One region of the Bacillus sp. S10(2024) genome, then DNA from elsewhere that is predicted to be linked to it. Evidence: a T-box and tRNA genes for the amino acid it is inferred to sense, from the RefSeq annotation. Region 1 holds a T-box; the other holds one or more tRNA genes.
What was found. The T-box of region 1 lies ahead of thrS (threonine--tRNA ligase). A T-box ahead of a tRNA ligase gene usually reads a tRNA of that ligase, here a tRNA-Thr.
Positions count from the first base shown of each region.

Region 2: it encodes a tRNA-Thr, which carries the amino acid that the T-box ahead of thrS (threonine--tRNA ligase) is inferred to sense. The anticodon was not compared.

Region 1 covers NZ_JBFLUR010000002.1:958,328-965,531, reverse strand. The annotation lists gene AB1280_RS04995 (DUF58 domain-containing protein) at 1-749, opposite strand, end outside; gene AB1280_RS04990 (AAA family ATPase) at 746-1,675, opposite strand; T-box leader at 1,892-2,123, shown strand; T-box leader at 2,166-2,395, shown strand; gene thrS (threonine--tRNA ligase) at 2,442-4,364, shown strand; gene AB1280_RS04980 (IS3 family transposase) at 4,435-4,527, opposite strand; gene AB1280_RS04975 (IS3 family transposase) at 4,631-4,729, opposite strand; gene AB1280_RS04970 (hypothetical protein) at 4,730-4,873, opposite strand; gene AB1280_RS04965 (transposase) at 4,839-5,216, opposite strand; gene AB1280_RS04960 (hypothetical protein) at 5,469-5,954, shown strand; gene AB1280_RS04955 (AAA family ATPase) at 6,136-6,660, opposite strand; gene tsaA (tRNA (N6-threonylcarbamoyladenosine(37)-N6)-methyltransferase TrmO) at 6,760-7,204, opposite strand, start outside.
Region 2 covers NZ_JBFLUR010000002.1:3,005,177-3,012,380, forward strand. The annotation lists tRNA gene AB1280_RS15275 (tRNA-Gly) at 12-85, opposite strand; gene AB1280_RS15280 (DsbA family protein) at 199-849, opposite strand; gene AB1280_RS15285 (transglycosylase domain-containing protein) at 1,041-1,835, opposite strand; gene AB1280_RS15290 (tetratricopeptide repeat protein) at 2,252-3,346, shown strand; gene AB1280_RS15295 (Phr family secreted Rap phosphatase inhibitor) at 3,346-3,552, shown strand; tRNA gene AB1280_RS15300 (tRNA-Leu) at 3,977-4,058, opposite strand; tRNA gene AB1280_RS15305 (tRNA-Cys) at 4,065-4,138, opposite strand; tRNA gene AB1280_RS15310 (tRNA-Gly) at 4,149-4,223, opposite strand; tRNA gene AB1280_RS15315 (tRNA-Gln) at 4,229-4,303, opposite strand; tRNA gene AB1280_RS15320 (tRNA-His) at 4,418-4,493, opposite strand; tRNA gene AB1280_RS15325 (tRNA-Trp) at 4,504-4,577, opposite strand; tRNA gene AB1280_RS15330 (tRNA-Tyr) at 4,592-4,675, opposite strand; tRNA gene AB1280_RS15335 (tRNA-Thr) at 4,686-4,761, opposite strand; tRNA gene AB1280_RS15340 (tRNA-Phe) at 4,778-4,853, opposite strand; tRNA gene AB1280_RS15345 (tRNA-Asp) at 4,864-4,939, opposite strand; tRNA gene AB1280_RS15350 (tRNA-Met) at 4,942-5,018, opposite strand; tRNA gene AB1280_RS15355 (tRNA-Val) at 5,042-5,117, opposite strand; tRNA gene AB1280_RS15360 (tRNA-Glu) at 5,122-5,196, opposite strand; tRNA gene AB1280_RS15365 (tRNA-Ser) at 5,207-5,298, opposite strand; tRNA gene AB1280_RS15370 (tRNA-Asn) at 5,302-5,376, opposite strand; rRNA gene rrf (5S ribosomal RNA) at 5,386-5,501, opposite strand; rRNA gene AB1280_RS15380 (23S ribosomal RNA) at 5,552-7,204, opposite strand, start outside.

The DNA of each region.
Region 1 (7,204 bases):
GCATACCGATCACCTTGCGTATATTCATATTTTTTTGCACTTAATACACCTGTTTTTGCAGTTGCTCCCCAATGGATAGCACGAAATGATTCCTGTTCATATGCCTTTACGCCAATAATCTTCGTTTCATCATAAAGAGGCGAAACAGCTGCAGTTCGAAATCCGTGTTTCCAGCTGTTTGTTTCCGGAATATTTATTTTGGCAATGCGAGGATATATACGAAAGCACGGCATATGTTGTTTCCTTATTGGGATGTGAATTGTAATAAGATGAAATGGATCAGACAAAATGATTTCCGCTTCTTGCCAGCTATGTAGTCCTCTTTGCTGCGCTGATACATGTAAATATATGTCTAACGTTTCCTGCTTTTTCAGTTGCAAAGGAATACGATACGAATGAACTGATTGCTCTAATTCACCTTCTGACCATCCCCATTTCATCTGTTCATCCGAGCGAAAGCGAAAAGAAACTTCAAAAATCGGCAGTTTTGTTGGATTTACAATACGTACACGGCAATGCCCGTTCTCAGCAATAAAAAGACGTTCGTGTTGTTGTGATATTTCACAATATATTTGTGAAGCTTTCCGTACATACCAATGAGCAAAACTAACCATAAGCAAATAAAAAAAAGCAAGTACAAACAGAAAGAAATTTTGTATAAATAGCCACATAAGTATAGTAATAAAAGCGATACTCCATGCAACATACGTTTCCACAAACGGATGTTTAATTGTTAATTTCTCTTTCATACATTCTCCACTGGGACAGCCACATGCTCCAAAATCTCTTTCATTACATGTGCTTTCGTTGTTTTCATATCCCCTTCAATGCTAAGAGTTAATCGGTGAGCACAAACAGGCTCTGCTAGCGTATAAAAATCATCCGGTGTACAAAATTCTCTTCCCTTTAATAACGCCCGGGCTTGTGCTGCTTTCATGAAAGCCAATGAACCCCGTGGACTCACCCCAATTTCAACAAGTTCATGCTGACGTGTCTTCTCCACAATATCCAATAAGTAATCTTCTACTTCTTCATGAATTTCAACCTGCTTTGCTTGTTCTTGCAAAGATAGAATATCCGTAAGAGACACCACACTTTGTAAATCGCGCATCGGATCTTGTTTGCGGAAACGACGTAACATCTCCTTTTCATGCATTCGACTTGGATACCCTTGTCTGATCGTTAATAAAAAACGATCTAACTGCGCATCCGGAAGCGGAAATGTACCAGCAGACTCTAATGGATTTTGCGTAGCAAGTACAATAAACGGCTGCGGCAACACATGCGTTTCCCCGGCAATCGTAACCGTACGCTCCTCCATCACTTCTAATAAAGCGGACTGAGTACGCGGAACGGCACGATTAATTTCATCGACTAGCACGATATTAGCAAAAATCGGCCCCATCCTCGTTTTAAAATCAGATTCTTTCATGTCAAAATACTCTAAACCAACTACATCCCCCGGCAATGTATCTGATGTAAATTGTACACGCTGAAATTTTCCATCTATACTTTTCGCAAGACTTTTCGCTAATGATGTCTTCCCTGTTCCTGGAACATCTTCTAATAAAATATGTCCGTTTGCTACCAATGCAATCATTGCTAAATCAATTACCTCTTCTTTTCCTACAATGACTTGCGAGACATTTTCTCGAATTCTTTCTAAAATTGACATACTCTTCTCATCCTCCTTCTTAATATTTTCTGTTTTTTCTGATATTTATTTGTAGTATATCAGAATTCACATATTTACCGTTTATTTTTTGAGACTTTTTGTAAAATAAGTTTTCTTTTTACATATATTAAATTATAAAAAATACAATTCATCCCAAAAAATATTTGCAAAAATTATTTAAATATTGTATATTATGAATCAACATACTAATGCTATAAAAAAGCAACGAAAAGGACACGAGATATTCTATACGGTTTTACAGAGAAGGAAGAATTGCTGAGATCTTCCTAAACGCAGGAGAATATACTTACCACCTTGGAGCTGTATTGGGGAAACATAGTATCCAATACCGTAGACGCTACGTTACAGCGCACGGAGCCATCGACACTTTTTTTAGTACGATGGGAATCTGGGTGGAACCACGGGTATTAACGCACTCGTCCCTGTTTTAGGGATGAGTGCGTTTTTTATTTTTCTCAATTCCATATAACAATTAGCTATGAAAAGGACATGAGGTATTCTTACGGTTTTACAGAGAAGGAAGAATTGCTGAGATCTTCCTAAACGCAGAAGAATATACTTACCACCTTGGAGCTGTATTGGGGAAACATAGTATCCAATACCGTAGACGCTACGTTACAGCGCATGGAGCCATCGACACTTGTTTAGTGTGATGGGAATCTGGGTGGAACCACGGGTATTAACGCACTCGTCCCTATTTTAGGGATGAGTGCGTTTTTTTATATTATAAAATGGAGTGATAATGATGAGTAACAAAATGATTCAAATTCGTTTTCCAAATGGTCGTGAACAGGAGTATATAAAAGGAACTACATTAGAGGCAATTGCAGAATCAATTAGTCCTGGGTTAAAAAAGAAAGCTATTGCCGGAAAAGTGAATCAGCAACTATTTGATTTACGTAGAGGCATACAGGAAGATGCAAAAATTGAGATTCTAACTTTAGAATCAAAAGAAGGTTTAGATGTGCTACGTCATACAGCAGCCCACATATTAGCACAAGCCGTTAAAAGAATACACGGTCACATCAACTTAGGCGTTGGTCCTGTTATTGAAAATGGGTTTTACTATGATATGGATCTTCCAAATAGTATTGCAGTTGAAGAATTAGTTCAAATTGAACAAGAGATGCAAAACATTATTGATGAAAATTTAGAAATTCAACGAATCGAAGTAAGCCGAGATGAAGCAAAACAAATATTTGAAGAGCTCGGTGACCATTTAAAATTAGAGCTATTACAAGATATCCCTGCTGATCAAAACATAACTCTTTACAAACAAGGTGAATTTTTAGACTTATGCCGCGGACCACATTTACCATCTACTGGTTTTATGAAAGCTTTTAAATTAACAAATGTTTCAGGAGCATATTGGCGCGGTGACAGTAATAACCAAGTCCTTCAAAGAATATATGGGGTTGCCTTCCCTTCTAAAAAGGAACTAGATGAGTATGTAATCTTTTTAGAAGAAGCCGCAAAACGCAATCATCGTAAATTAGGCAATGAATTAGAATTATTTATGTTCTCTGAAGAAGCGCCAGGAATGCCATTTTATTTACCAAAAGGACAAATTATCCGAAACGAAATGGAAGCTTTTTTACGAGGGATTCAGCAAAAGCGTAATTATCAAGAAGTTCGTACTCCTTTAATGATGAATCAAAAACTATGGGAAAACTCCGGTCATTGGGACCATTATAAAGAGAATATGTATTTCACAGAAGTTGATCATGGAAAATTTGCTTTAAAACCAATGAACTGCCCTGGTCACATGTTAATGTTTAGAAATAAGCTGCACTCTTATCGTGATTTACCAGTTCGAATGGCTGAATTTGGGCAAGTCCATCGTCATGAATTTAGCGGCGCTCTTAATGGACTTCTTAGAGTTCGTACATTCTGTCAAGATGATGCCCATATCTTTGTAACACCTGAACAAATTGAAGATGAAATAAAAGGAGTCATTGATTTAATCGATTATGTATATCGTACATTTGGTTTTGAATATGAAGTTGAGCTCTCTACAAGACCAGAAAATTCAATGGGAGATGACGAGTTATGGAACAAGGCGGAAGGCGCCCTGCAAAATGTACTAGAAGAGCTCAATTTCCGCTATAAAATCAATGAAGGTGACGGAGCGTTTTACGGTCCAAAGATTGACTTTCACATTAAAGATGCTTTAAATAGAAGCCATCAATGTGCAACTGTACAGCTCGATTTCCAAATGCCGGAGAAATTTAACTTAAGCTATATTAATGAAAAAAATGAAAAGCAACGTCCTGTTGTCATTCACCGTGCTGTATTCGGTTCAATAGATCGATTCTTTGGCATCTTAATTGAACATTTTGCCGGAGCATTCCCAACATGGTTAGCTCCCGTACAAGCAAAAATCATTCCTGTATCTGCCGAAGTACATGAACAATACGCAAAAGAAATAGAAGAAAAGTTAAAAGATGCTGGTGTACGAGTAGAACTTGATCTTCGCAATGAAAAACTCGGTTATAAAATGCGAGAAGCGCAAGTTCAAAAAGTTCCATATGTCCTTGTCGTTGGTGATCAAGAAGCCGAGCGTAACGAAGTAAACATACGAAAATATGGAGAAAAACAATCTAAAGCTGTACGATTTGACGAATTCTTTGCAAATATTCAGCAGGAAATTCAGAATAGAAACTTATAACACAAAAGAAACCGCAAGAAGTTCAAGAGATATTGAGCTGGACCACCAATATGAGACAGAAATAAAACATCTATGCTACCTGTTCCCGATACTCAATCGGGGACAGGTAGTTTAATTTTTTAAACGGTCGTATGTAATTATAATAATGCATGGAATCATTTATTTTTTCTAGTACAATAGAATTTGTAAGTCGTACCCTTTTTGGATATAGAATTCTTCCGACTTTCTCCTAATATCTTCACTTTCCGTTTTGGCTTTACTCTACACTAAAGGTTATATTTTTGCATAATTCTTTGTACGGCCTTTCGGTTAACGTGTATTGCTAATTTTGTTCGTAGCAACCCCGTGACAGTGCGATGTCCAATTCAAAATTTGCAAGTTGTACAAAGCTCTTTAATTTGCTTTTCTAGAGGAGACAAGCCCCATGACTTTCTCTTCCAACGATAATACGTAGCACGGGAGATACCCATGCATTCACAGATGAGGCCAATGGAATACCGATCTTTCATTTCTTCTATGAGCGTAATGATGACTTCTGGGACCATCTCCTTTCGATTTCCTGATACTTTTTAATAATTCTACTTTCATCTCAAGATAAGCATTTGTACATTTTAATTCTTCTATTTCCGTTAAGTCTGCAGGATCTTTCCAATAACTATAATGTTTGCCGATTGGTTGTGCGAATCGATGTTCTTCCTCATTTCGAAACCATTTCATCCATGTTTTAATTTGCGATACATCACGAATACCAAACTTCTCCATAATTTTACGATTGGTTAACTTTCCCTCCACCTTCAATTCAATTACTTGTCTCTTTACGGATTCTGGATAATATTTTTTCTTCTTACCCATAGAAAAAATACCTCCATTTTGTCGTTTACATCTATATACGACAGACGGGGGATTTTATCCTTGTTCCACTTTATCCAGTCATTACATACAGATTAACTAGAGGCTTTTGAGTAAACAGATTCAGCATCAAAAAGAAATATCTATTATGAGTTAAAAAATATAGAAAAATATTACATTATTAATGGTAAATGTTTCTATATTTGTTATAATTACTTTATGAAATTTTATCCAAATAATCCGAGGTGAAAAATAATGATTCTAGTATTACCTATGTTTTTATTTCTATTATTTATCTTTTATAAGATTTCTAAAATGGTTAGTAAAACTGTAGCTGTTTTAATCGATTTTTTATTTTTAGGAGGATTCACTGCCTATTCTTTACATGAAATTATATCGATAAAAATAGCAAGTGGGAACGCCGTTTATTTTTGGGATACTATATTTTTTATTGTTTCTTGCGTCCTATATTATATTGCTTTAAATTATCTAGTTATTAACTTTCCTAGACTAGCTGCATTTTTTAATTACATTATATCTTGGATTGGAACATTTTTAGTATATACAACAATCTGTGTCATCTCCATAGGAAATTTCCCCAAATTATTAAATAATGATTTCTTTAGTAAACTTACTAATCTTATTATTATTTCTATACTCGCCCTCATAACATTCAACATTAGAAAAACTATGTTTGCCAATGCAGAAACCAATGAAGAAAGAAATGAGGAACTTTGTTAGTTGATTATTAAATTTATATCATAAGACGGTTTTGATTACTTTTTTCATTTATTAAGTTAAAATGAGAATCCATAAGAATCCTTTCTGTTGGTTGATGTTTGGTCGCAATAACTTTAACAGAAACGGATTTTTTTTTCATCTTTTCAGTGAGATTTTGTGTTGGTTGGTGAATAATCAGGGTTTAACTATTAATATATATTATCACATCATTTATATAACAATCTAAAGGTTGCCCAGAATCAACAACCAAATAATGAGAATCAGATGGTTTTTTACTATTTTCAATCCATTCCTTAAATAATTCTTCCGATTCTACATGCTGAATTTGACTAATCATTCGCTTCCGATTTTTTAACCTGTTATCAATTTCCTGCATATCATTCAGATAACATTCAACATATTTGTATTTCGCATCATGTTTCTTAGCCACAGCTGTCCCCTTTTCCACCATTTCTACATACAAACAAGGACTATCAAGTATCACATCATGCCCTTGTGACAGATGAAAATCTATTAACGCCCATTCAATATCATACGAAATCTTACCAGCAAGCCTTGTATCAATATCATCTACCCCAAAAGATTCTAGCAGTGCCGTTTTCACAATATCATGGTCTATTATAATAGCTCCTGTCATTTTTGATATTTCCCTAGACAAAGTTGACTTACCCGAACCTGGGAAACCTGACATTTGAAGAAAAAACATAAGAATACACCCTCCATATACTTTAGTCTTTCATCTATTAAAACAAGCAATAAAAATACTTTCTACATACGTAAATTACTATCATCGCTATCAAATAAATTAAAAATAATCTTTCATTAATTCCTTCATCCATATTGGAGAATGAGTATCTTCTCTTGAATCAAACTCTGATACATAAGGCTTAATATCCAGAACTGGTGTCTTATTATTCGCATCTAGTCCTTTTACAATCATTACATTATCCTCAATTGATACGATCTCAACGGTAGAAATCCCAATAGGATTCGGACGATACTTTGTTCTTTGTGCAAAACATCCCTTTTCATCTAAAGATTCTATCCCTCTTGGTTTTCTAATCCAAGACTGCGTTTTTTCCTTAAATTGATCCATATAAAAAATAACGATCGCATGTGAATATTCTTCTAATCCAATTAGCCCATCTTTATATTCTGGATGAATTATGATTGTTGAAACAACCTCTCCCCACCGTTCATATACCTTTTCATCAATAATTGATGCCACTTCACCTATAAAAGACATATTT
Region 2 (7,204 bases), 2.0 Mb from region 1:
GAAATAATTTCTGGAGCGGGTGAAGAGAATCGAACTCTCGACCAGAGCTTGGAAGGCTCTTGTTTTACCACTAAACTACACCCGCAAATATAAAGAAAATGTTAATTATTTGTTAACTTATGTTGAAAATTATAGCATGTAATATAAGGAGGCGCAATAATTTTATCGAAAAAAGTCGAAAAAGTGATGAATATCTCATCACTTTTTCTTAACTTTATCAATTGCCGCTTTAACACTATCATAATCTGGATTAACAAGATTACCGTTTACATATATAGATGGTGCACCTTGTACTTTTAACTTTTTCGCAAGGTCAAAGTCTTTCTGTACTTTATCTTTTATTTCCTTACTCTTTAAATCCTTTTTAAACTTCTCTATATCAATCGTAGGTAGCTTTTGTTTTACTATATCTACTACTAAATCCTCTGTAATCCACTCTTCTTTTTCACTCTTTTGATTTTGATATATTTCATCATAAAATGTCCAAAAAGCTTTTGGATCTTGCTTAAAAACTGCTTCCCCAGCTGCTGCGCCTAGTTCAGAGTCTTTCCCGATAAAAGGAAAATTAATAAAATGCAGCTGAACTTTTCCTTTATTAATATACTCTTCCTTTAAGCGTGGCAATACAGTTACATCCCATGTACGACAAGCTGGACATTTAAAATCTCCAAATTCCACAATATGAATCGGAGCATCTTCCTCTCCTAAAGATTGCTGCGAGCCATATAAAAACGTATCTTTTCCTTTTTCCTTCTTATCGTTCACAAGGCTATATACGATCGTCCCAATTACAATAAGTACCGCAACAGAAAAAATAACACCGAGAATCATAATATTTTTTGATTTCATATACATTCCTCTTTAATGTTTATTCTTTGTATGTACTATACATACAATATTTATGATATCAATTCTCATATAAACAGTCCATTGAAGTTGCTCGTAAAATAGACAAAATCAAACAAATGTGACAATATTGTGTCTCACTTTTCTTTCCTTCATTCACGCAAAAAAAGAGTAAGTTCTTTTCGAACTCACTCTTAACTCACAGCTTTCTCACGCTCTACTGGTTGATTATTAGGAATGTCATGACGAATAACAAGCTTTTCACTTCTAGCTTGTACATATTCGGCATGAGTAATATATCCTTCTCGCTCCATGAGCTTTAAAACAATATTACGTCTTTCTACAGCCTTATCATAATTTTGTATAGGAGAATAATAAGCTGGTGCTTTCACAACGGCCGCTAGCATAGCACTTTCACTTAATGTTAATTGATTAACCTGCTTATCAAAATAAAGTTTCGCAGCTTTCTCAATTCCCCATGCACCCTCTCCATAATAAATATTGCTTAAGTAAAGTTTTAAAATCTCATTTTTCGTAAATGTTCGTTCGATTTTTTTAGCATAGAAAACTTCATTCCATTTACGGGAAAACGTTCGTTCACTTGTTAAAAAAACATTTTTTGCAAGCTGCTGAGTAATTGTACTGCCACCTTGTACAACACCACCAGCCTTTACATTTTCTACTGTAGCTCTAACAATTGCAATATAATCTAATCCATTATGATGATAGAACCTCTTATCTTCAGTTGCGATAAATGCATTCCCTAGTTGTTCTGGTAACTCCAAATAAGCAGGTACTGTCAACTTACTAATATCCTTGCTTTCAATCATTTTATTTCCAACAAACAAAAGTATACCACTTAGCAATAATAATAATATAAGGGCTTTATAAATAAACTTTGCTATCGGAGTTAAAGAAATATTATGATGCAAAGTGCGATATGCTGTTCGTTCCTTCACAACAGACACCCCATTTCTTTCAGCATTCATTGCTCTTAATTCAAGAATACCTGTATTTTAAAAAATATCCAATTCATTTCTCTTACAACTACCTTACAAATTTGTAATTTAAAGACCCGAAAAGAAAAAAGCATCTTCTACTACAGTAGAAAACACTTGATAGGTTATTTATGATCATTTTTTACATTCATATTAGGTAAGTTATCGTTATCGTTTTCGCTGCCTATTCTAGCCTTTCAGATATTACATGAATTGTTGGTGTTATGCAAGCCTTTCAACCTACTAGATACAAAAAATAAATTCTTCTTATAATACAATTGTCGTTTGCTATTGCATTGAAGGTTTAAATTGTCAGATATTTTTTGAGAAATATGCAAAACTTATTTCTATTAAATTCTATTATTGTTATTATTATTTGTAAGAATATTCTAAAAGAGGGGGATTTCATGAACGTTCAAACTAAGGGGAATGAACTAATTACAAAATTACTTAATGACTGGTATCAAGCTATGTTGCAACAACAAGTTTTAAAAGCAACTAACCTGAAACAAGAAATTGACGAGAAGATTGCTAATATAACAGAGGATGAAAATCTATTATTTTATCATTCATTACTTGATTTTAGATATAAACTTTTGACCGATAGATTGAGCATCACAAAAGATAGCTTTAATAAAATTGAGTCTTTGAGCAAGCCAACAAATGAGATTACATCTTACTATTACCATTTTTTCAAAGCTGAGCATGCCCTTATATTTGGGAATAATAATGAAGCAAGGGACCATTATGAAAAAGCTGAAACATTGTTACAACATATCACTGATGAATTAGAAAAAGCTGAATTTAATCAAAAGTTCGCTGTATTTAATCATCATACTTCTAAGATGTTAGCGTCCATTCAATATACAAACAAAGCTAAAGAGGCATTTTCGAAACATGCTGGATATGAAATTAAAATCGCCTCATGCGAAAATACTTTAGGAACTGCATGTATATTTTTAAAACAGTTTGAGCAAGCTGAAGAACATTTAAATCGTGCAATCGATATTTTACAGAAACATAATGAAGAAAAATTAATTTTAGTAGTTAGGCATAATTTAGGTTTATTATATGCTACTCAAAATTTATCTACTTTAGCTATTCGTCATTTATCTGAAGTAACAGGGAAAATTCCTAATCATTTCAAAGCCAATTTTCTACAAGCTAGGGAACATTATAAACTAGGTGAAACAAATATTGCACAAGAATTAATTGAAAGAGGTTTAAAAATCTGTTCTGAAACAGGAAACGAAGAATATATCTATCATTTCAACATTTTGAAAGCATTAAATGAGGGACTTTCAATTAATTTAGTAGAGGAAGCGGTAAAAAAAGGTATTTGTTATTTTGAGAAACAAGGATTATGGGACTATGTTGAGGAATATGGGGAGTTGTTAGCTGTTGAGTTTCGTAAGTTGAATAATCATGAAAAAGTTAGCGATTATTTTAATACATGTTACGAAGCTAAGCACAAACTATTAAGTAAAGGAGCGTTAAAATAATGAAAAAATTAGGTGCTATTACTGTTGGTTTATCTGTTGTTGGAGTTCTTTCTTTTGGTTTAAATAATTCTTTTGAAACACAGCAAGCTACCCACGCAGACCATTTCATATCAAAACCTGATAATGGTTACGTTCAATATGCTAATAAAGGCGACACACCTGCTCCTGTTTACGACCACGGCCGACCACCACTTCAACAAGCATAACAATTTAATAATTAGAAAGAAAGCCATACTAGCCGGTATGGCTTTTTTGTTTACACTAATTGTGAGTTCTTTACAATAGTATCGCATTGTGTAGGATCCAGATTACGTCTATCACATCTTTAAGAAAAAGGTTCACTGCGTCATTAAACATTTCTAAATGTTTCAGTTTCCCGACGCACGATAGCTAATTCTCCGTCGTCTAAAACATCGCTACGTCTTTCCCCTTTCAACGAATAAGACTTAGTTCATACGATTAGGTAGAATCACATGAACGCGTAATATGTAACATATTAGATGATAATTTCCAAAGAAGAATACATAAAAAAGCGTCCCCACAAAGTAGGAACGCTTGATATTACTGTATATTAACGTTTAATTGATAATAAAAAGACAAATAAAAAAGACGATTCACTCGTCTAAACAGTACCGATGGTCGGGGTCGAACCGACACTCCAGAAGGAACACGATTTTGAGTCGTGCGCGTCTGCCAATTCCGCCACATCGGCATAATATGGAGGCGGCAACCGGATTTGAACCGGTGGTAAAGGTTTTGCAGACCTCTGCCTTACCACTTGGCTATGCCGCCATATTAAATTTGGAGCGGAAGACGGGATTCGAACCCGCGACCCCAACCTTGGCAAGGTTGTATTCTACCACTGAACTACTTCCGCAAAAATGGCTGGGCTAGCTGGATTCGAACCAGCGCATGACGGAGTCAAAGTCCGTTGCCTTACCGCTTGGCTATAGCCCACCGAATAATTAATACATTATATGATGTATTTGTTATTTTATTACTTAAAATATCCAATCAGGACATTTAATATATTATCATAATCCACTTATTTTGTAAAGTGATATTTAAAAATGGGGCGACTGATGGGAATCGAACCCACGAGTGTCGGAGCCACAATCCGATGCGTTAACCACTTCGCCACAGCCGCCATGCTGTTTTGGCAGGGGCAGTAGGAATCGAACCCACGCCGGAGGTTTTGGAGACCTCTGTTCTACCGTTAAACTATGCCCCTATATAAAATGTAAATGGTGGAGGGGGGCAGATTCGAACTGCCGAACCCGAAGGAGCGGATTTACAGTCCGCCGCGTTTAGCCACTTCGCTACCCCTCCGAAACTTACATGGTGCCGGCTAGAGGACTTGAACCCCCAACCTACTGATTACAAGTCAGTTGCTCTACCAATTGAGCTAAGCCGGCGTATTTATTTGAAAAATGGTGGCTCGGGACGGAATCGAACCGCCGACACGAGGATTTTCAGTCCTCTGCTCTACCGACTGAGCTACCGAGCCTTAATATAAATGGCGGTCCCGACCGGGGTCGAACCGGCGATCTCCTGCGTGACAGGCAGGCATGTTAACCACTACACCACGGGACCATTGGTTGCGGGGACAGGATTTGAACCTGCGACCTTCGGGTTATGAGCCCGACGAGCTACCAGACTGCTCCACCCCGCGATGATACTATTCATTGTTTTAAATGGTGGAGGATGACGGGATCGAACCGCCGACCCCCTGCTTGTAAGGCAGGTGCTCTCCCAGCTGAGCTAATCCTCCAAAGTGGTGACCCGTACGGGATTCGAACCCGTGTTACCGCCGTGAAAGGGCGGTGTCTTAACCACTTGACCAACGGGCCAAAGTTTTTATGGCGGAGAGCAAGGGATTCGAACCCTTGATACGCTTGTGACGTATACACGATTTCCAATCGTGCTCCTTCGGCCATCTCGGACAGCTCTCCAATTGGCTCCGCAGGTAGGACTCGAACCTACGACCGATCGGTTAACAGCCGATAGCTCTACCACTGAGCTACTGCGGAATAATACAAGCCTGGCAACGTCCTACTCTCACAGGGACAAAGTCCCAACTACCATCGGCGCTAGAGAGCTTAACTTCCGTGTTCGGTATGGGAACGGGTGTGACCTCTCTGCCATCATTACCAGACTTATGAAGGTATATTCCTTCAAAACTAGATAACATTTGCTTCATATTATATGGTTAAGCCCTCGATCTATTAGTATTCGTCAGCTCCACGTGTCACCACGCTTCCACCTCGAACCTATCAACCTGATCATCTTTCAGGGATCTTACTAGCTTAACGCTATGGGAAATCTCATCTTGAGGGGGGCTTCATGCTTAGATGCTTTCAGCACTTATCCCTTCCGCACATAGCTACCCAGCTATGCCCTTGGCAGAACAACTGGTACACCAGCGGTGCGTCCATCCCGGTCCTCTCGTACTAAGGACAGCTCCTCTCAAATTTCCTACGCCCACGACGGATAGGGACCGAACTGTCTCACGACGTTCTGAACCCAGCTCGCGTACCGCTTTAATGGGCGAACAGCCCAACCCTTGGGACCGACTACAGCCCCAGGATGCGATGAGCCGACATCGAGGTGCCAAACCTCCCCGTCGATGTGGACTCTTGGGGGAGATAAGCCTGTTATCCCCGGGGTAGCTTTTATCCGTTGAGCGATGGCCCTTCCATGCGGAACCACCGGATCACTAAGCCCGACTTTCGTCCCTGCTCGACTTGTAGGTCTCGCAGTCAAGCTCCCTTATGCCTTTGCACTCTACGAATGATTTCCAACCATTCTGAGGGAACCTTTGGGCGCCTCCGTTACTTTTTAGGAGGCGACCGCCCCAGTCAAACTGCCCACCTGACACTGTCTCCCGGGTCGATAAGACCCGTAGGTTAGAATTTCAATACAGCCAGGGCGGTATCCCACCAGCGCCTCCACCGAAGCTAGCGCTCCGGCTTCAAAGGCTCCCGCCTATCCTGTACAAGCTGTACCAAAATTCAATATCAGGCTACAGTAAAGCTCCACGGGGTCTTTCCGTCCTGTCGCGGGTAACCTGCATCTTCACAGGTACTATAATTTCACCGAGTCTCTGGTTGAGACAGTGCCCAAATCGTTACACCTTTCGTGCGGGTCGGAACTTACCCGACAAGGAATTTCGCTACCTTAGGACCGTTATAGTTACGGCCGCCGTTTACTGGGGCTTCAGTTCAGAGCTTCGCTTGCGCTAACCCCTCTCCTTAACCTTCCAGCACCGGGCAGGTGTCAGCCCCTATACTTCGCCTTACGGCTTCGCAGAGACCTGTGTTTTTGCTAAACAGTCGCTTGGGCCTATTCACTGCGGCTTTCCGTTAAGAAAGCACCCCTTCTCCCGAAGTTACGGGGTCATTTTGCCGAGTTCCTTAACCAGAGTTCTCTCGCACACCTTAGGATTCTCTCCTCGCCTACCTGTGTCGGTTTGCGGTACAGGCACCTTTTATCTCGCTAGAAGCTTTTCTTGGCAGCGGGGAATCAAAGACTTCGCTCCATAAGGAGCTTCCCCATCACAGCTCAGCCTTCACGGTAAGCGGATTTGCCTACTTACCAGCCTAACTGCTTGGACGTGCACAACCAATCGCACGCTTCTTCTATCCTTCTGCGTCCCTCCATTGCTCAAACGATAAAGAGGTGGTACAGGAATATCAACCTGTTGTCCATCGCCTACGCCTGTCGGCCTCGGCTTAGGTCCTGACTAACCCTGAGCGGACGAGCCTTCCTCAGGAAACCTTAGGCATTCGGTGGACGGGATTCTCACCCGTCTTTCGCTACTCATACCGGCATTCTCACTTCTAAGCGCTCCACCAGTCC